2 regions of the Paenibacillus taichungensis genome follow, and region 2 is predicted to be linked to the other one. Evidence: a T-box and tRNA genes for the amino acid it is inferred to sense, from the RefSeq annotation. Region 2 holds a T-box; the other holds one or more tRNA genes.

Region 1 (10,201 bases), 1.8 Mb from region 2:
AGACCTACAAGTCGAGCAGGGACGAAAGTCGGGCTTAGTGATCCGGTGGTACCGCATGGAAGGGCCATCGCTCAACGGATAAAAGCTACCCTGGGGATAACAGGCTTATCTCCCCCAAGAGTCCACATCGACGGGGAGGTTTGGCACCTCGATGTCGGCTCATCGCATCCTGGGGCTGAAGTAGGTCCCAAGGGTTGGGCTGTTCGCCCATTAAAGCGGTACGCGAGCTGGGTTCAGAACGTCGTGAGACAGTTCGGTCCCTATCTGTCGTGGGCGTAGGAAATTTGAGAGGAGCTGTCCTTAGTACGAGAGGACCGGGATGGACGTACCGCTGGTGTACCAGTTGTTCCGCCAGGAGCACCGCTGGGTAGCTATGTACGGAAGGGATAAGCGCTGAAAGCATCTAAGCGTGAAGCCCCCCTCAAGATGAGATTTCCCAGTATGTAAGACCCCTTGAAGACGACGAGGTAGATAGGCTGGGGGTGGAAGTGCAGCAATGCATGGAGCTGACCAGTACTAATCGGTCGAGGGCTTATCCAATATGCAAGTTGTAAATCGCACATTTCGTTTCGGATCTAGTTTTCAGAGAATGATCTCTGAAGCATTATTCCCTGATAGCTCAGTTGGTAGAGCACTCGACTGTTAATCGAGTTGTCACAGGTTCGAGCCCTGTTCGGGGAGCCATATGGAGAGGTGTCCGAGTTGGCCGAAGGAGCACGATTGGAAATCGTGTAGGCGCCACAAGCGTCTCGAGGGTTCGAATCCCTCTCTCTCCGCCATAGCAAGGCCCGTTGGTCAAGGGGTTAAGACACCTCCCTTTCACGGAGGTAACAGGGGTTCGAATCCCCTACGGGTCATATCTAACTTCGAAAAAAAAGAAGTTGATTTACACAGCAATTTTATGATAAGATCATAAATGTGTTGTTCGGAGGCTTAGCTCAGCTGGGAGAGCATCTGCCTTACAAGCAGAGGGTCGGGGGTTCGATCCCCTCAGCCTCCACCATATAACTTTTAATAACGACGCGGGGTGGAGCAGCCCGGTAGCTCGTCGGGCTCATAACCCGAAGGCCGCAGGTTCAAATCCTGCCCCCGCAATTATACTTTCTATCAAGAAAGTGATCTGGAACCGTGGTGTAGTTGGCCTAACATGCCTGCCTGTCACGCAGGAGATCGCGGGTTCGAATCCCGTCGGTTCCGCCATTTTAATCTTTACATGAGGAAGCTGTTCACTAAATCTGCTATATGGCACCGAACGCCCTAGATAAAGTGTAACGTTTCAGGATTAAACTTTATTATGGCTCGGTAGCTCAGTCGGTAGAGCAGAGGACTGAAAATCCTCGTGTCGGCGGTTCGATTCCGTCCCGAGCCACCATTTATCACAACTTAATACGCCGGTGTAGCTCAACTGGTAGAGCAACTGACTTGTAATCAGTAGGTTGGGGGTTCAAGTCCTCTCGCCGGCACCACTTATGGAGGATTAGCGAAGTGGCCAAACGCATCAGACTGTAAATCTGCTCCCGTACGGGTTCGGTGGTTCGAATCCATCATCCTCCACCAGTTTTTAGGGGCATAGTTTAAAGGTAGAACAACGGTCTCCAAAACCGTTGGTGTGGGTTCAATTCCTGCTGCCCCTGCCAATTAACTTTTAAGAACATATTGTATTATGGCGATCGTGGCGAAGTGGTTAACGCACCGGTTTGTGGATCCGGCATTCGGGGGTTCAATTCCCCTCGATCGCCCCTTTGTTTTTTTTGGGGATTAGCCAAGCGGTAAGGCAACGGACTTTGACTCCGTCATGCATAGGTTCAAATCCTATATCCCCAGCCATTATGCGGACGTGGCTCAGCGGTAGAGCATCGCCTTGCCAAGGCGAGGGTCGCGGGTTCGATTCCCGTCGTCCGCTCCAAAATATGGCGCCATAGCCAAGTGGTAAGGCACAGCTCTGCAAAAGCTTTATCCCCAGTTCGAATCTGGGTGGCGCCTCCAGTATTTTCATAAAAACTTCATATGCCGGCGTGGCGGAATGGCAGACGCGCTCGACTCAAAATCGAGTGGGAAACCGTGGAGGTTCGAGTCCTCTCGCCGGTATTCAAGCAAGTATGGAAAAGCTCATTAGATGCAAAATCTAATGAGCTTTTTTTATTTGTCGGAATGAAAGGTGACGTGCGGCAATTAAGCAAAGAGGGGCTCCTGAATGGAATTTTGTAGGTCATCACAACACCATTTCATTCCCTGATCTCTGGCACTCGGATTATGGCTTATAGAAGGAGATGGAATTATTTTTGTTTACGTATTGACTCATAACTTTAATCAGTATATTGTGGATATACAAAGTCTCTAATATTACTTCGTTTAATTATGGATATTATAGCTCTTTTAAATTCATATAAAAGATGCTTATCCAAGCAAGATAGTATCCTTTTGCGTGTGAATTTATATTTTATAAAAGAAACGGAGTGAAGCAACGTGTCTGAGGAAAAACATGTATTAAAACATTCTGAAATTTTATTTGATCGATCTGTGTGGGAAGAATCAGTCGACAGCTTCAAAATACAATATGAAGAGTACGGCGTTTGACGCAACAGGAGCATTTGAACGATGGGCTAGAGAATATCACCAACAGTCGTTTACTGACGATGGAAAGAAGCGATCCGATCGCATCACAGGCTGGATAGAAAATCAGGGTGTGAGTTTTGACGGGTTATCCATATTAGACATTGGAGCAGCGTCAGGCATCTTTACGATTCCTTTTGCAACCAAAGGAGCGAACGTTACAGCTGTAGAGCCCTCTGAACTGTTAGTTTCATTAATGAAGGAGACTATTCCTGCATCCCTTACATCCAGTATTGATATCGTTTCAGAGCGGTTCGAGGACATATCGATTCAGGACAAAGGCTGGGAGAAGAAATATGATTTTGCATTTGCATCCATGTGCCCGGCAATGTCGAATTGGGAAACGATTGAACAGGCGATTAGCACTGCCCGAAAGTATGTTTATATTAGTACGATGGCTGGACCGAGAGAACACACACTAATAAATGAGCTTAAAGAGGTACTAGGTGTCTATCCATCATACAACGCCGGAGATATGGGATATATACAACAGCTGCTGTACCTGAAAGATTATTCTTACACCACCTTAATCACTAAAGAAACAAGTTATATGCAGATGTCTGTTGAGGAAGTCGTTGATAAGCTTCAGGAGTGGCTTAGCACGCACGAACTGCCAACGGATGAAGGTTCACTTGCCCTGGCTGAGCAATATATCAGAGACACTTACAAGGATGGTATGGTTACATTCTCACGCGGAGGGAAGTTCGGTAAAATTCTGATTCAATTGGAGCAACAGAACATGAAAGTGGTACGGACCAAGTAACAGTAGACCCATTTCAGCAGGAATCAATTTAGATAAAGTTTTAAAAAGGAAAAGGGAGCAGTATAACTGCTCCCTTTTTGATGGTCAGATATAAGACATCTTATTCTTCGACTAAATAACAAACGTTCTTCTTCTATAAATAGAAATTGATATAACTCTCATACTTCATCCTCCAAAGAGCCGTTATTGCTTCATGTATAGATCAGGCTTATGTTTACGTCCCCTATACTGTCCAGGCGTGATCCCTTCCCATTTTCGAAAAGAACGGATAAAGTTCTGCGGGTTGTTATAACGAAGCCGTGCGGCGATATCCTTGACCGTCAGCTCGCTTTCGTCGAGCCATTTTTTAGCTATACTGAAGCGGTACTTTGTCAGATACTCACTGAATGAACATCCTGTCTCTTTGCGGAACACACTACTTAGGTAGTTGGCATTGTAATGAAGTCTGGATGCGCATTCCTCCAACGTCAGATCCTTATCGTATTCTTGCTGTATGATGGCAATCATTTTCTCGGATATTTGCTGATATTGGGCGTACTGTCTTTCTTTCAAAATGAGAATGATCGGTATGATGATATGTTTGTTAAACCATTGCTCAACCTCAGCTGCATACTGCAGAGCATGAAGTTCATTGAAAATAGACCCATGGCCTTTGGAGATCTGTCCCAGTCGTATACCGGATTCCTGCATCATCTGCAAAATATGTGTTAACAATCGGGTAAGTGCTACCTGATATTCTTCCGGTGTGCATTCCATGCCAAAGAGCACTTTAAGCAACTGATGGAGATGAGAGGAGGCCAGGGCTTCATCGGCATTTTGGATAGCTTGTATCAGCGTATATTCCAGTGATTCGGGATATGGCAGTGTCCAATGGGAAGTACTATTGTCTATCGCCTCAAACTGAAAGATGATGCCTGCTCCCAGTTTCATTCGATGCTTAAGTGCCTCAAAGGCCTCTGTATAAGCTTGTGGTATCTGAAATAGGGAGTTGTGAGGCTGACTGAAGCCAATGCTTACTTGAAGACTAAGGATCACACTGATCTGATGTTGGAGTTGTTCGGTTAACGTGTACAGATGTTGTGAAAAACGAACACGGTCTTGCTCAGAGGTACCGATGATTGTAACGACAGCCTGTTCATATACCACAGGAAGTAACTGTTGTTCTGCATAAATACTCTCCTCCAGTATGTTCTGAACGGCAAACAACAACAGATCCCGATCCTTGGCATGATATTTGGTGTGATTCATAAGATCAGTCTGGATTGCAATGACGGCTATTTGTTGCCACTCTTGAAGCTGTGAACCATAACCATTCTCTCTGAGTGTGTCATGAAGAGTGGACGGTGCATTTTTACCCAGAAGCAGGTTGATTAGAAAATGAGTGCGTATCTGCAACTTATATTGATTTAGTTTGCTTTCAAGCTGGGATTGAGAAGCAGAGAGCTGCGAGACGCCAGCTCTGATTTGCTCGAATTCGTCTATATGAAGTGTAGACTTGGTTGCAAGGCGATCGGGTAAGCGTTTATCACCGAGTTGTGCAAGAAGCTTGCGGATGGGAATATGCATTCGTCTCGAACCTACCCATGAGAGCAACAGTGAGAGCAGTAGCATAGCAACACTGATATACATGGTGTGCAGCCCAATCTGAACATACTCGTGAGTAAGAATATTCGTAGGCGAAATGAGAATATATGTCCACCCTTTTAGAGAAGAATGCGCATAGGACAGCGAGTAACGTGTATCTGCAATACGCACCTCTCGTTGACCTGAAGAGGCAGCGAAACCACGCTTAGATAACAATTCACTAAAGTTGGCCTTCGAATCGTTGTCCCATATTCCTGCTGAAGCTAATGGCTGACCAATATATTCGGGATCGGGGTGGACCATGATGCGTTGTTCACGATTCAAAATGATAAGTCCGGCTGTAGAGCTGTCGGGTGCATCCTCTTCCAGTGGTTTTTGTAGTGAGCATGCGGGAACTCCCGCAATCAGGGCAGCGTCAGAAGAAACATTTACATCGGGTATCGATCTGGCGAGTGCAATATGATAGATACAGCCTGAATTCACCGGGCGCTCATTGTTATTGAAAACAGATGATGGTGTAAGCTGCCAACCGGAAGTGAGGGTGTTGGATAACAAATCTTTCATGGGCAGAGCCATTGGGAAGTCAGTATTCAGGTATAGGCCAGCATGATCGATAAGCCAGTCCTGGGTCTGATTTACAAGCGTAATATCCATCAGAGGTTCCCATGACCTCATATTCTTGAATTCGGTCTGTAACTTCTCAGCAAACAAAGGCCCGGTACCCTGAACAGATGATGATGAAGTTAGCGAATGGAGCGTGTCCGGTGACCGAACGGCCTGATCAAGCATATAGCTTACGGTTGCAAGTTTGTGCTCCACGTTGGTTTGCATTTGGATTAACAGTTGTTTATTGGCTTGAGCACGATGCAGCTCTGATTGTTTTGAAGAATAGATAAAAGCGGCGATTCCCGTCAACAGAATGGGCAGGGTACTTAACAAGATTCCGAAGACTATCATTTTATGTAGATAGCTGAATGATCGCACAGGTCCACTCCTGACTTATGAAGTAGTAACACTTTCTATTTTAGTAAACGCTTACATATAGAACAATCTAAATTTTGTTTATTTGGATAAAAAAGTAATAAAAAACCAAGCGGAAATTAAGATCATGAAATCGTTCAAATTTTAATAGAGGTCGTTTTAGCTTTAATGGAAGGCATAATGGGAAACGTCAGTCGAGGGAGAACGTAGATAAGAGGTATGGAAGTCGTATTCATACGGGGTGAAACGGCTTTGAAGAAGGGTAATAAGGGATATCTAAGGCCTTTATTCGGTATAGTGGCCAATGGTCTGATCAAGGGACAGTCAAAGGTCCAACCCGATCCCCGACCTGAGTCTAGGATGAAAAACCGTCCACGGTCTGTTTTGAAAAGTCGCAATTTCCCCTAGAATAAGGACATAAGGTTAAACAAGAAACAAACGAACAAACACACAAACCAAAATTAACGAACCGAAAGGGTGGTGAACAATAATTATGAGATGGAATAAAGGAAATGGCTGGGCGGTTGTACTTATTGCATTGGGTGCACTCCTCCTCTTCGGAAAGTTAACTCCTCTACTGGGACATTTAATGGGTTATCTAATTCCGATCCTGATGATTGCACTTGGCTACTACGGAGTTAAACGAGGAAATGTACTGCTTGGATGGATTGTTCTCTTCATCGGTATCCTCTCATTGCTGGGTAAACTGGCCTGGCTGATCGGACCGATCATCGCGATTGGGTTAATCATCTTCGGATTCTCCATGTTGAGTAATAATCGCAGTCGTCGTGGCCGTTACTAAGCTTTCACGATTATGATAAGGAGGACAGACAAAATGAGTGTATTTCGTCGAATGCGGGACATTACCGTAGCTAATTTAAACGAACATCTGGAGCAAAGTCAGGATCCAGTCAAACTGATTGATCAGTTTCTGGTCTCGACCCGCCAAGACATCGGTGAAGCCGAGAAGCTTCGTCATCAATATGCAAGCCATACCAGACAAATGAAACAACAAGCGGATCAGGCAGCAGGTATGGTACACAAACGGGAAGAACAAGCTTCCATGGCTCTGAAAGCAGGCGAGGAGCATTTAGCCAAACTTGCTTTGCAGGAGAAAATTCTCCACGAGGAAAAAATGGAGCAATACAATGAATTGTACGCACAAAGCAATGCGGCTTTACAGGAACTGGACGAACAGATCGACCAACTGAAAGTGGAGTATCAAAATGTATACAGCAAACGCCAATATTACTACGCTCGTATGCAGACGATTCAATTGCAGCAAAGAATGAATCAGAGAGGTCACTACAACGGTCAGAATGTACCCCGTATGTTCAACCGGCTGGACGATCAAGTTTCTGATCTCGAATATGAGGCACAAAGTCTCCGGGATTTGCGGCGGATGAGTCAGGATGGGTCAGGTACGTCTGGCACCATGTCATCCTCTACGCTGGACAAAGAACTGGAACGGCTGAAACAAAAGCTTAACAATGACAGAAAGGAGTAGACACATGAATAAACTTTACCGCTCATCGCGTAATCGTATGCTGACAGGTTTGATTGGCGGCATATCTGAAAATCTTGGATTTAGTTCCACGCTGCTGCGTATCATTTTCTTCATCAGTATTTTCGCTACGGGGGGTACATCATTGTTGATCTACTTCATCGCTGCATTGGTAGTGCCAAAAGAACCCTATCACGCTGATCCATACACTTATGGTACTGATCACGTAAGAGGATACAAGTAAAAGAAAGGAGTAAGCACATGAGCAAATTATATCGCTCAACGCGTGACCGGATGTTGACTGGATTATGTGGTGGGATATCCGAGTCGATCGGCATGGATTCAACATTGCTGCGTATCATCTTCGTCATCAGTATCTTCGTAACTGGCGGCACGTCGTTGTTAATCTACTTCATCGCAGCACTGGTGGTACCAAAAGAGCCATATCCACCTTATGATCCATACGGCTATGGTCCGGGCCCTGGTCCTGGCGCTGGTAGAGGATACAACAACTTTGATCACGAGCCGCCAAGAGGTCCTTTCCAAAACAACCATAATCAAGGCCCAGGTAACTTCGGTCCTGGCCCAGGATACAACAGCAGACCTCAGTCTGGTCCACGTTCTTACGACAATAACGCTTACGGAGCAGGGTCACAGCAAGAAAGTGAACTTGATTCCATGATGAAAGATATTGAGAAAAAAGCATTGAAAAAAGAAGTTGAAGAGCTTCGCCAAAAATTATCTCGTTACGAGAAGGGAGAAAAGTAAAATGGGAGTATTTAAACGGATTAAGGATATGACTAAAGCGTCGGTAAATGATATGTTGGATAAAGTGGAAGACCCGATTGTAATGTTGAACCAGTACTTGCGTGACATGGAGGCTGAAATTCATGAGGCAGAGGTAACAGTTGCCAAACAAATGGCGAATGAGCGTCGCATGAAACAGCGTCTGGACGAAGCAGAACGTACATCGGTACAACGTGAGTCTCAGGCAGAGGCTGCACTGGCTAATGGTCAGGAAGAAGTGGCCCGTAAATTGCTGGAAGAGAAAATCTACTTCGATCAAAAAATTACGGAATACAGAGAACTTCATGCTCAATCCGAAGCTCAAGCCAAAGATTTGCTGCAACAGCTGCATGACATGAAAGATGAGTTCTACAAAATGCGTAACAAACGTAATGAACTCGTATCCCGTGCACAAATGGCGAAAGCCAAAAAACAAATGTCCCAAATCAACAGCTTGCACTCCATCGAGAGTGGTGGCGCATCCCTTGGATTCCACCGCATGGAAGAGAAAATCATGCAAATGGAAGCTGAAGCTGATGTGATCCGTGCACCTTATCGTAATACACAATCTACGTACACTAATCCTGTAGATACAGAAAAGCAATTCAAAGTGGATCAACAGCTGCAAGCTCTGAAAAACAAAATCGGCAATGGTGCCAAAAATGAAACGGGCGGTACTTCAAAAGAATAACTGTTCGCTCAGCAGACAATATGATATTCTATAAATCGTGAATAAAGAACGGTTTCTAGAACAAAGGTTAAGCCATACAGGTGTTCAAAGCCTGATATGGCTTTTCCGTCGAATTGGGAAGATCAACTTACAGAGGAGGTGCGGCAGAGATGAATAAGAAGGGTCAATGGCTTGCTGTTGTAATCATTGTCATCGGCATGCTGATGTTACTGAACCGAAGTATTAACCTGCTGACCGTCGCCGCACTGATTCTGTTAACGATAGGTATGGTTCAAGTTCGTAAGGGTGACACACATAAAGGCTATCGATACCTCGGTATCGGTGCCGCTCTGTTGTTGCTTGATAATTTAATGATTGTATTTTTAATTGTACTGGCCTCACTAGCCTATTTTTATTCCAAAAACAAAAAGATTCATCTAGATGGACATGTCATGCGAAAGCAAAATTTCATGGCTCGTTACTATTGGGATCAAGCACCATGGACATTGCGGAGTATGAGCCTATGGCATGCCATGGGTGAGATTAATGCAGATTTGTCACTTTCCCTCCCGGAGGAGAAACAAACGATTGTACTTTTGCAGGGAGTTATGGGGAATGTTCGTCTGATACTGCCTGAAGATTATGGTGTTGAAATTGAGGCATCGGTACTCTTTGGACGGATTAGCCTGAATGGAGAGCAGGATAGTGGCATGATGAACAAATTGGTATGGAGAACTCCTGGATATGAGTCCAGTGAACATAAAGCAAAATTTGTCATTTCTTATATTGTTGGCGACCTAAACATCAGTAATCCGTAATAAGTTAAATAGGTGAAGAAGGAGGAGACCGGATGAAGACAAAACGACATACCGACATGGTAACCCGAAGTATGGGTGAAGGGATCCTCCTTGTTTTCATTGTGCTCATTGTAATCTTGTATGTATTGTATACATATGGTTATCTTGCTCCGTTTGCAGGGTGGAGGCATCTGATTCAATCGGGTCTGGCGTTACTGCTGCTCTTGATCGGTATGGGTGCGGCCTTCGGCTTCTATCAGAGCTACCGGGTCAAACGAAGGCTTGAACTGTTGCGAGAGACACTGTTGCAATGGGAAAAGGGCTCACTCTCACGTACAGTGCCAGACCTTGGTATTGATGATGTCGGCCGATTAAGTGAGCAGCTTGGACGAATCGGCAAAAAGTGGGAAGATCAGGTCTCCTCGCTGCAGAGGCTGTCTACGAATAACGCTCAGCTGGCTGAACAGGCCAGAATAACGGCCATTGTGGAAGAGAGACAGCGC
Region 2 (10,201 bases):
AGCCAACCCACGCGGACGGCGCCGTAGGCAGTTCAACCGGAAACAACAGAATGGCAATGAGCATTCCAGGAATCATGAGCAGCAGGAAACGGAAAATACCTTCGCCCAGCCCCTGCATCATTTTGACCATGACATAGTTGATCGGTCTTATGAATTGAATGGCAATGGAGCCATCCCGAATGTCTGCAGCTATTTCCCGGTCCAGGTTGTTAAAATAAAACGCACGCGCCATCCACGATACAGCCACATATGTCGTCATCTGAGCTGCCGTAAAACCACCCAATTCACCACTACTGCCGTAAATGGCTTGCCACGTAAAGTAATACACGCCGATATTCAGCGTATATATCAAAATGCCGGAATAATAATTCACCCGGTATGCAAGCATCGTCAGGAACCGGATGCGCATAAAATCAAAAAATGCACTATTCATGTTAGGATACACCCACCGCTTCATTCTTTGCTCCCACAATCTCGGGACGCTCGGCTGAACCGGATTGGTAAATACTGCGCACGATCTCATCCGTGTTAATCTCAATAATCTGAATATCGGTAATATCTGCCTGTCCAACGACACGTCCTAGCACATCCGATACGTTGAGTTCAAGTGGAATCCAGACCGAAGCGGACAGTTCGTTCTCCACCGTCCAGCGAACAGGAAGAGCAGCTGTCCATTCCAGCATTTGTTCCATGGGGTGAGCCGTACCAAATTTGAACCGGATTTCCCGTTCTTTACCCCACTGGGATTTTAGATGATCCAACCCGCCATCATAGATGATATTGCCCGCATCGAGCATAATAACTCTTGAACATAAAGCTTCGATGTCCTGCAGATCGTGGGTTGTCAGCAAAATGGTTGTCCCGTGTTCCTTATTCATGTCTTTCAGGAATTCGCGGATTTCCGACTTCACAACAATATCCAGACCTATGGTTGGCTCATCCAGAAACACAATATCCGGATTATGGAGCAGCGCAGCAACCAGCTCACAGCGCATACGCTGTCCAAGACTGAGCTTGCGTACCGGACGGTTCAGCAGATCCTGAAGCTGTAACCGCTCAACCAATTCATCTAGACGTTTGCGGAAATCGACCTCACCTACTCGATACACCTTGCGCAACAGATGGAAGGACTCAATGACACCGATATCCCACCAGAGTTGGCTGCGTTGACCAAAAACGACACCAATATTCTGTACAAACTTCTCACGTTCCTGATACGGAACATATCCACCAACCGATATTTGCCCTGATGTAGGCACCAAAATGCCGGTCAACATCTTAATCGTTGTTGATTTACCGGCACCGTTCTCCCCAATATATCCGCATATTTCGCCTTGCGGAATTTGAAATGAAATATCATTTACAGCCAAGACCTCCTGGTATTGACGTGCAAACAGATCCTGGAATGCGCCCTTAAGTCCTCCTCGACTTTTCTGGACGCTAAACGACTTGCGTAAATCTTTGACATCAATCGCCAGCATGATTATACCTCACTTGGATTTTGTTGAAATTGCTTGTAGCCCAAAAAGAAATTATAATAGTATCAGTCAAAATTCAGCAAGCTTTAAAAAATAGTCTGAGGCCGCGTCCTCTGTTGCATCTCACAGATATGTCGTGTACGGAAAGCCTAGGCTAGATCAAATTGGACTCATCTTCATTTATTTTGAATACAAAGGAGAGCTAGCATGACCAGAAAGACGAAGAGAACCATATGGATTTCTCTTGCCGCCTTCGTGCTGATTGTTGGAGGCGCTGCGGCATTTTATTTCGGTTCTATTCTCAATCAGTTGAATGGCTTGCAAAAGGAAGGCGATGAATCGCCGTTTGCCGGTATCGAAAATGTTGAAAAAGTAAGTACACCGGATCCTCCGAAATGGGAAGGCACCGAAACGGTAAATATTCTCGTTATGGGTGTTGATGCCCGCGGGCTGGAGAAGGGGGAAGTTCCTCGTTCTGACAGCATGATGGTCGTTTCGCTAGACCCACTCACCAAAAAAATCAATCTATTCTCCATTCTGCGCGACACATACGTCAACATTGACGGGTATGGCAAGGAACGCATCAATACTGCTATTACCCATGGTCCCAACGTGGCAATGAAAGCTGCCGGAGACCTCTTGGGTATCCCTGTACAGTATTATGTGTATACCGATTTCCAAGGATTCATCAAATTGGTGGATGCCGTTGGCGGTGTGGATTTTGACGTAGAGAAGGACATGCACTATACAAGTAAAGCGGACAATAATGAGTACGATATTGATTTGAAAAAAGGCTACCAGCATTTGGATGGCAACACAGCTCTCATGTACGTTCGTTTCCGTCATGATGCCATGTCGGATTATGCCCGTTCCGAACGGCAGCGCGAATTCCTGAAAGCAGTAGCAGCGAAAATGCAGTCAACAACAACGATTGCCAAACTACCTTCCATTCTGGAAGAAGTAAATCCTTATGTAGATACCAATCTGACCCTCTCCGACATGTGGAAGCTGGGCGGACTTGGATATCAGAGTAGCATGAACGGTAGCGAGCAAATTCCGCCAATGAAAATGCTCAAGGAAGAACGTACCCCAGGCGGAGCTGAAGTGCTGTCGGTAACCAATGAGGAAAAACTCAAGCAATATATTCAAGATATCATTCACCCTCCTGTTCAAGAAGAAGACAGTACTACCGGAGCCGAAGACAAAACGGCAAGTGGTGACGAACAAGATTCCAAGCAACCTGCACAATAATGAAGTGCACACGAAGAGGGCAGCCCATATGCTGCCCTCTCGCTGTGTTTTGTTTATCTAATATGAAAGGAAGTTATCTTATGAATCCATCACGTTCCCGTTCCGAGCTTTTATACGAAGAAGCACTTCAACATATTGTCGGAGGTGTCAACAGCCCCTCCCGTTCATTCAAAGCAGTGGGTGGCGGTGCACCTGTCTTTATGAAAAAGGCGCAAGGAGCGCACTTCTGGGATGTCGACGACAACCGATATATCGATTATCTCGCGGCCTACGGCCCGATTGTTACAGGACATGCTCACCCTCATATTACCCAGGCGATTACCGAGGCAGCAGCAAATGGTGTGCTGTACGGTACGCCTACGGAACTTGAGATCAAGCTCGCTAAAATGCTGAAAGAAGCCATTCCTTCAATGGACAAGGTTCGTTTTGTAAACTCCGGTACAGAAGCAGTCATGACTACCATCCGGGTTGCCCGCGCCTACACCAAACGTAATAAAATTGTAAAATTTGCTGGATGTTACCACGGTCACTCTGACTTGGTCCTTGTGGCAGCAGGTTCGGGGCCTTCCACGCTGGGTATTCCCGACAGTGCAGGCATTCCAACGAGCATTGCGCACGAAGTCATCACGGTACCTTTCAACGATCTGGACAGCCTGAAAGCAGCTCTGGAGCGTTGGGGCGATGATGTCGCCGCAGTCATGGTTGAACCGATTGTCGGCAACTTCGGTATGGTTATGCCAGAACCTGGCTTCCTGGAAGGACTCTGTGCCATGACTCGGGACAACGGCTCGCTCGTCATTTACGATGAGGTCATTACAGCCTTCCGTTTCCACTATGGCTCTACACAGACTTACGCTGGACTGGACAATCATGCGGAGATCGAACCGGATCTGACTGCACTTGGTAAAATTATCGGCGGCGGTCTGCCAATCGGTGCTTACGGCGGTCGTAAACAGGTTATGGAGCAGGTTGCTCCACTCGGCCCTGCCTATCAAGCCGGAACAATGGCTGGTAATCCTGCGTCTATCTCTGCGGGTATCGCTTGTCTGGAAGTCCTGCAAGGCGAAGGTGTATATGCGGAGATGGAACGTCTTGCGATTGATCTGACAACAGGCCTTCAGGCTTCTGCAGATCGTCATGGCATTGCATTAACCATTAACCGAATTCGTGGTGCATTTTCCACCCACTTCTGTGACCACCCGATTACGAACTATGATCAAGCCCAGGATACCGACGGTGAACAGTTCGCTTCCTTCTTCCGTCATATGCTGAATCGTGGCATTAATCTGGCTCCTTCCAAATATGAAGCCTGGTTCCTGACTACTGCACATACGGACAAGGATGTTGCGGAAACACTCGAAGCCGCAGAAGCTTCCTTCAAAGCTATGGCTCAGGCGTAGACCGTTATCTAACAAGAACAATTCACACGTCGCAGCATAGCATGTTACTGAAATTAATCACATTCACATGAAATAAGGCGTCCCACAAGCGATTAATCCGCTTGTGTGGACGCCTTTTGCAGTTTCACTATTTCCTCACGGATAATCCGCAGCCCTTCCTTGATCCGCTGCTTTGGAACATTGGATATATTTAACCGCAGCATTTTATCCTGATATATTTCCTGTGCGCCTTCCGGATAATATCGTTCTGTTGTATCGGCAATGACTCCCCGTTGGTCCAACCGGGACAGCAAGACCCTGAGCGGCATATCCTTAGGCAGCGGCAGAACCGTATGCTCCCCTCCAGTACGCGGTGCATTCGCAAATGGGCCGAAGTCTGGGAAGGCGTTAAGTTGTTGATACAATTTGTTCATCCGGGCAGCATAGCGGCTGCGGATGACTTTGCCATGGTGGGCAAACATCCCGTTACGGATATAGACCTCAAGTGCTGCCTGGGATAGTACCGCGGTGTCAATGTCGAGCATTTTTTTGTATTTACTAAACGATGCAGTAAGACTTGCAGGCAAAATAGCCACGCCAATCCGCAGGCCGGGAAACAGGATTTTGGAGTAACTTTTCAGATAAATGACTCGCCCTTCCGTATCATATGACCATAACGGGTCCTGCTTCGTGTTCTCTTCCAGATCAGCCAAGAAATCATCCTCTACCAGATAGACATCATAACGCTGCGCCAACCTGATCAATTTTTTCTTCTCAGCTGACGTCAGGGAAGTCCCAATCGGGTTGTGAAAACGCGGCATAACATAAAAAAATTTGATGTCTTCTTCGCGAAACTGTCGTTCGAGCGTGTCCCAATCTAGGCCACCCAGAGAGCGTCTGACCCCAGCAATCGGTACATTCAGACCTTGTAGAAGCGAAGGCATATTATGATAACCCGGCAGTTCCAGCATCACCTGCTTTTTCCCATTCGGAAAAGGCATTAGCGCCAGCACAGCAAGGGCCTGCTGCACCCCTGACGTAATAAAGAACTGCTCATTCCGGGCAAACACCTGATAATCGGCGAATTGCTTCTGCAGCAGATCAATTAATGAAGGTAAGCCTCTCTCAGTTCCATACAAAAACAAATCCGCCTGTTTCTTCTCCATAGCCTGATCCACACAATGGCGAAAATCGGAATAAGGGAATACTCGCGGATCAGGAGCTGCGGAGGCAAAATCCATTGGACCCTGCCATTCCCCATCCTCCACTTCGGCTCCATTCTGTACCGCATAATATCCGGACTGAGGCACCGCGTAGACCAGATGGCGTTCTTCCAGCCACTCGTACGCGCGTATGGCTGTACTTACGCTACATTGATATTGCTCAGCCAGAACACGCACAGCCGGCAGTTTGATGCCTTTATCCTGCCATTGTCCACTGTTCTGCTGGCGCAATTGGTCCTGAATCCATTGCTTAAGTGATTCAGCAATAATTTCGTACTTTCTCATTGGATTCTGCCTCTCCTCCGACTTCAGCATTACTTTAAGTGTACCGGTACAGTATACGTTTTTGTCTATTGTACCACTATTGGTCTGGCAGTATATTGAATAAGGTCAGACAGCGTACGCAGCAACATATGCGCCGTTGAAGTAATAAAGAAAAACCGTATTATTGGAGGAAACCCTATGAACAATAGCCAGACTAGAACATATGCATATGTAGCAGCTGTTTTATATGCAGCCATTATTGGTTTATCCTTTTTATTCGTTAAAATGACGGTAAGTGTCGCACATCCAATTGATGTATTGGCACACCGTTTTGCCTTGTCGTTACTTGTAGTCAGCATTCCTGTTATTTTTGGATGGATCAAGATCAAGCTAACCCTTCGTGATCTGTGGCGTATCATTCCGCTCGGGCTGCTCTCTCCTGTTTTGTTTTTTGCCTTTCAGGCATTCGGGTTAGTCTCGTCCAACTCATCGGAAGCAGGGATTATCCAGGCGATGGCCCCCGTTTTCACACTTGTGTTGGCCTCTATCTTTCTAAAAGAACGTACATCCCTTTTGCAAAAACTGTTTCTACTGTTGTCCGTGGCGGGTGTGATCTTTATTTTCTTGATGAAAGGAAGCGGGATGTCGGCAGGCAATTTTAAAGGTATTGCTTTATTGCTGCTCTCCACAGTGTGTTTTGCAGGTTATGGTGTATTGGCAAGACCCTTGGCGCAGAAATATAAACCGATGGAATTGACCTGGGTGACCCTGATGGTTGGATTTATCGTCTTCAACGCAGCTTCCCTGATTCGTCACGCGTCGAGCGGAACCATGGTGGATTATGTGAAGCCACTCGGAGATGCATCTTACCTAGGAGCACTGGCCTATCTGGCCGTCCTCTCCACCATGTTCTCCACGCTGCTGGCGAGTTATGCCCTGACTCATCTGGAAGCTTCCAAAATGAGTGTATTCAGTAATTTGTCCACGCTCATTTCGATTGCTGGCGGAGCCTGGATATTGCATGAACCAGTGTATGGATACCACTTTGTTGGAGCCCTGCTGATCATCGCTGGTGTACTTGGCACCAATATGAGCGGAAGAAAACGTGGGCTGGTCAATCCAGATAAAGCATGATACAATGTGAAAAATTGTAAACGGACGTTATCAACAATGATGAAGAGAAGTACACAGGACAGGATACCTCAGAGAGCCGGCGGATGGTGTGAGCAGGTGTATCGGTCATGTGGAAATGGGCTTCGGAGTTCCGAGTTGAACCCGTTCTGCCACCTGTACTCAGGAGCGCGGATCGTCAGTAGGCAAGGCGGCATGTTCAGCCGTTATCCATGGACAGGATATCGATAAGGCATATGTGAGCTTTCCGCATATATTTATCCGTATCCCTCAAGTGGGCCGCAACCAGCGGCCAATTAAGGTGGCACCGCGAAGCATAAGCTTCGTCCTTCTATTCTGTTCCCGTCTGGGAAACAGGATGAAGGACGAGGCTTTTTTTGATTTAATTTCTTTATTAGTACAACTCAACATTTACACAAGAACGGAGAGGACAGAAATAACCTGAAGAAGCGGAGTGTTCGCCTTTATCCCCAGATTTCACCTTTGTAAAAGTGTATCAAAAAATCAGGGGATAACAGCGATCGGAAGGTTGTTCTGTCATCGAAGTGACAAGTGTAAATAATCTTTAGTTCGACTGAGAAAGATGCAGGCTGAAAGGAGGTGATGGTCGTGGAAGACGGCTGGTGGCGTCAGCAATTATGGATCGCAAAATCACAACATCAAAGGAGAATAAACCATGAACAAGAACAAAGACATTATTTTAACCGGCGACCGAACAACCGGACAGCTTCATCTCGGCCATTACGTGGGCAGCCTGCGCAGTCGGGTGCAATTGCAGGATGAGTACAAAACGTATATTTTACTGGCTGATGTACAGGCGCTCACGACCCACTATGACCAACCGGGGCTGATTGCAGACAGCGTGCATCAAGTGACACTTGATTATCTTGCCGTAGGTATCGATCCCAATAAAGCCACTCTGTTCATCCAGTCGATGATTCCGGAAATTGCCGAGCTAACTGTCATTTTCTCCATGTTTGTCACGGTGAACAGTCTTCGGCATAATCCTACGATAAAAAACGAGGCGCGTGACCGTGGTTATAAGGATCTCTATTACGGATTTCTTGGATATCCCGTCAGCCAAGCTGCGGATATTGCGTTCTGCAAAGCAACCCTTGTTCCAGCGGGAGAAGACCAGATCCCACATATCGAAACAGCGCGGAAACTGGTACGGAGGTTCAATGAATTATATTCCCCAGTTCTGCCTGAACCACGTATTCTGACCGGAGAACGGCTGGGCGGACTGGATGGCGTGGGCAAAATGAGCAAAAGTATGGGCAACGCCATCTCGTTGAATGCTCATCCTGATGATGTATATGCCAAGCTGTCCAAGGCGAAAACTGACCCTGCACGCATTCATCGTTCTGATCCGGGACATCCAGATATTTGTCCGGTGTTTGCCTATCACCAGCTGTTTCGAAAGGATGAGGCTGCTGAGATTCATGCGAACTGTAGTAACGGCACCATTGGTTGCAAGGATTGCAAAAAGATTGCAGGTACTGCAATTAACGAACTGCTCTCCCCTTTCCGTGAACGGCGAAATTACTATGAACACCGTGGGCATGAAGTGAAAGAAATCCTCGTGGAAGGTACACGTCAGGCCCGTCAAGCTGCACGTGAGACAATGCTAGAGGTTCGTGAAGCGATGGGAATACGTTATTTCGACTGACGGTATGAGAAGGCTTGTTCACGTTAACACTGCTGAGAACAGTATATTGGGAAAAGAGGTCCCCTCAGCATGAAACCAACACAGCCTTCTTTTTTGCAAGCCATGATGTTAATGATGTTATCTGTCGGCCTGATCAGCCACGTCCTGATCATCCCTGCCCTTTTGTCTTCAGCCAAAAGGGATGCATGGATATCCGTTCTGTTGTCTGCAGGACCTTATCTTATATTCACTCTAATGCTTGCGTATGTTTCTCGTTTTCTCCAGCACCAAACCCTGCATGAATGGCTGACTTCCCATCTTGGCAAGCCTCTTGGCATGCTGTTTCGGGTGGGAAACAGCCTCTTTTTTCTGTCCGTGATCTACTTCACTCTGCATGATACCACCACTTGGGCCAAAACCAATTATCTGACGGAGACGCCAATATTGGTTACAAGCATTGCCCTGATGTCTCTCTGTGCCTATGCGGCCTATAAAGGAGTACGCTCTCTGGCATTTACAGCAGGCTTGATCCTGCCTTTGGTTGTGTTGCTTGGCTTCTATGTCGCTATCGTTAATACACAATACAAGGATTACAGTCGTCTGTTGCCTGTGCTTGAACATGGCTGGCATCCCGTATTTCATGGCACAGTCTACAGCCTTTCAGGCATGTTTGAGTTGCTGTTCATCTGGTACTTGCAGCCCCACCTCTCCAAGCGGATACGTGTATGGCAATACCTGATGCTCGCATCAATTATTCTTGGTCTAACCCTTGGCCCACTTATTGGGGCAATCGTGGAATTCGACCCTTTCGAAGCTGCCAAAATGCGTTATCCGGCCTTTGAAGAATGGCGAATTGCCTCCTTGGGCAAATATATTGCCCAGACTGATTTCTTTTCCATTTACCAATGGCTCGCCGGTTCTTTCACCCGGATTAGTCTGGCCATGTATATTGTAGTAGAAATTTGGAATATTAAGAGCGCCTCCAGAAGGATCATATGTTGTGCCACTCTTGGCGTTTTATTTATTCTTTCCATGCTGTATCCTCTGGATGATATGACATTCGAAAAGCTGCTTGTCCAGTACATATTCCCGTTCAATCTCATGTATCTGAGCGGACTAGCGGTAGTTGCAACAGCAGTTGCATACATCAGTTCACGCCATCAGAGGAGGAAACATCATGGAGCACCAAACGATTGACACCACGTCCCATGAAACACTGCTTGCCTCTTTCGAAGAGCAGTTTGATCCCTGCGCAGATGTTGTTATTCAGACCTTTCCAGCCAAAGATGAAACCGATATGTCGGTAATTATGCTCTATTGCGATGGTTTGGTGGACGGTAAACAAATCAACCAGTTTATTATCCCACGGCTGGAACAGCATTCTCTGTTCATAGAAGAAGCACACCCCAAAGAATTGGGATTAACCTTGAATCCAATAGAAGATCTTACAGATACAGAGAATTTAAATCTGCTGATTTTTAGCGGACAATTACTGCTTATTTTCGGAAATGGTGATCAGTCCTGCAGTCTAGATATCGCGAGTATACCAGGAAGAAACCCTGAGGAGTCAGCAATCGAGTCATCAATTAAAGGACCTCGGGACGGATTTACTGAAGAGCTGTCCGTAAATATCGGCCTCATTCGCAAACGAATGAAAACCTCTTCCATGTGTTATGAGAAATATGTTAAAGGTGGTCGTACCCAGACCTCTATTGGTCTGTTGTATGTCAAAGACATCATTAACCCGGATATTCTGAAAGAAGCACGCAAGAATCTCGACCAAATTGAAATCGATGGCATTCTTGGTACCTCTATTATGGAACGTGC

What was found. A T-box is a leader RNA that pairs with one kind of tRNA and senses whether it is charged. The one in region 2 lies ahead of trpS (tryptophan--tRNA ligase), so its partner is inferred to be a tRNA-Trp.
Region 1: it has a tRNA-Trp gene. The T-box ahead of trpS (tryptophan--tRNA ligase) is inferred to sense a tRNA for this amino acid. The anticodon was not compared.

The regions. Positions count from the first base shown of each region.
Region 1 is NZ_CP194720.1:217,219-227,419, forward strand. Features, by position in the region: rRNA gene ACR1R9_RS01030 (23S ribosomal RNA) at 1-540, shown strand, start outside; tRNA gene ACR1R9_RS01035 (tRNA-Asn) at 609-684, shown strand; tRNA gene ACR1R9_RS01040 (tRNA-Ser) at 688-779, shown strand; tRNA gene ACR1R9_RS01045 (tRNA-Glu) at 786-857, shown strand; tRNA gene ACR1R9_RS01050 (tRNA-Val) at 928-1,003, shown strand; tRNA gene ACR1R9_RS01055 (tRNA-Met) at 1,022-1,095, shown strand; tRNA gene ACR1R9_RS01060 (tRNA-Asp) at 1,123-1,200, shown strand; tRNA gene ACR1R9_RS01065 (tRNA-Phe) at 1,297-1,372, shown strand; tRNA gene ACR1R9_RS01070 (tRNA-Thr) at 1,391-1,466, shown strand; tRNA gene ACR1R9_RS01075 (tRNA-Tyr) at 1,472-1,557, shown strand; tRNA gene ACR1R9_RS01080 (tRNA-Trp) at 1,564-1,637, shown strand; tRNA gene ACR1R9_RS01085 (tRNA-His) at 1,667-1,739, shown strand; tRNA gene ACR1R9_RS01090 (tRNA-Gln) at 1,753-1,827, shown strand; tRNA gene ACR1R9_RS01095 (tRNA-Gly) at 1,832-1,906, shown strand; tRNA gene ACR1R9_RS01100 (tRNA-Cys) at 1,913-1,986, shown strand; tRNA gene ACR1R9_RS01105 (tRNA-Leu) at 2,010-2,088, shown strand; gene ACR1R9_RS01110 (class I SAM-dependent methyltransferase) at 2,558-3,376, shown strand; gene ACR1R9_RS01115 (helix-turn-helix domain-containing protein) at 3,560-5,917, opposite strand; gene ACR1R9_RS01120 (LiaF transmembrane domain-containing protein) at 6,435-6,743, shown strand; gene ACR1R9_RS01125 (PspA/IM30 family protein) at 6,777-7,448, shown strand; gene ACR1R9_RS01130 (PspC domain-containing protein) at 7,453-7,689, shown strand; gene ACR1R9_RS01135 (PspC domain-containing protein) at 7,707-8,213, shown strand; gene ACR1R9_RS01140 (PspA/IM30 family protein) at 8,215-8,922, shown strand; gene liaF (cell wall-active antibiotics response protein LiaF) at 9,072-9,719, shown strand; gene ACR1R9_RS01150 (sensor histidine kinase) at 9,752-10,201, shown strand, end outside.
Region 2 is NZ_CP194720.1:5,308,720-5,318,920, forward strand. Features, by position in the region: gene ACR1R9_RS23825 (ABC transporter permease) at 1-433, opposite strand, end outside; gene ACR1R9_RS23830 (ABC transporter ATP-binding protein) at 435-1,481, opposite strand; gene ACR1R9_RS23835 (LCP family protein) at 1,686-2,729, shown strand; gene ACR1R9_RS23840 (glutamate-1-semialdehyde 2,1-aminomutase) at 2,810-4,129, shown strand; gene ACR1R9_RS23845 (PLP-dependent aminotransferase family protein) at 4,222-5,616, opposite strand; gene ACR1R9_RS23850 (DMT family transporter) at 5,794-6,729, shown strand; T-box leader at 6,757-7,060, shown strand; gene trpS (tryptophan--tRNA ligase) at 7,403-8,395, shown strand; gene ACR1R9_RS23860 (GerAB/ArcD/ProY family transporter) at 8,465-9,571, shown strand; gene ACR1R9_RS23865 (spore germination protein) at 9,552-10,201, shown strand, end outside.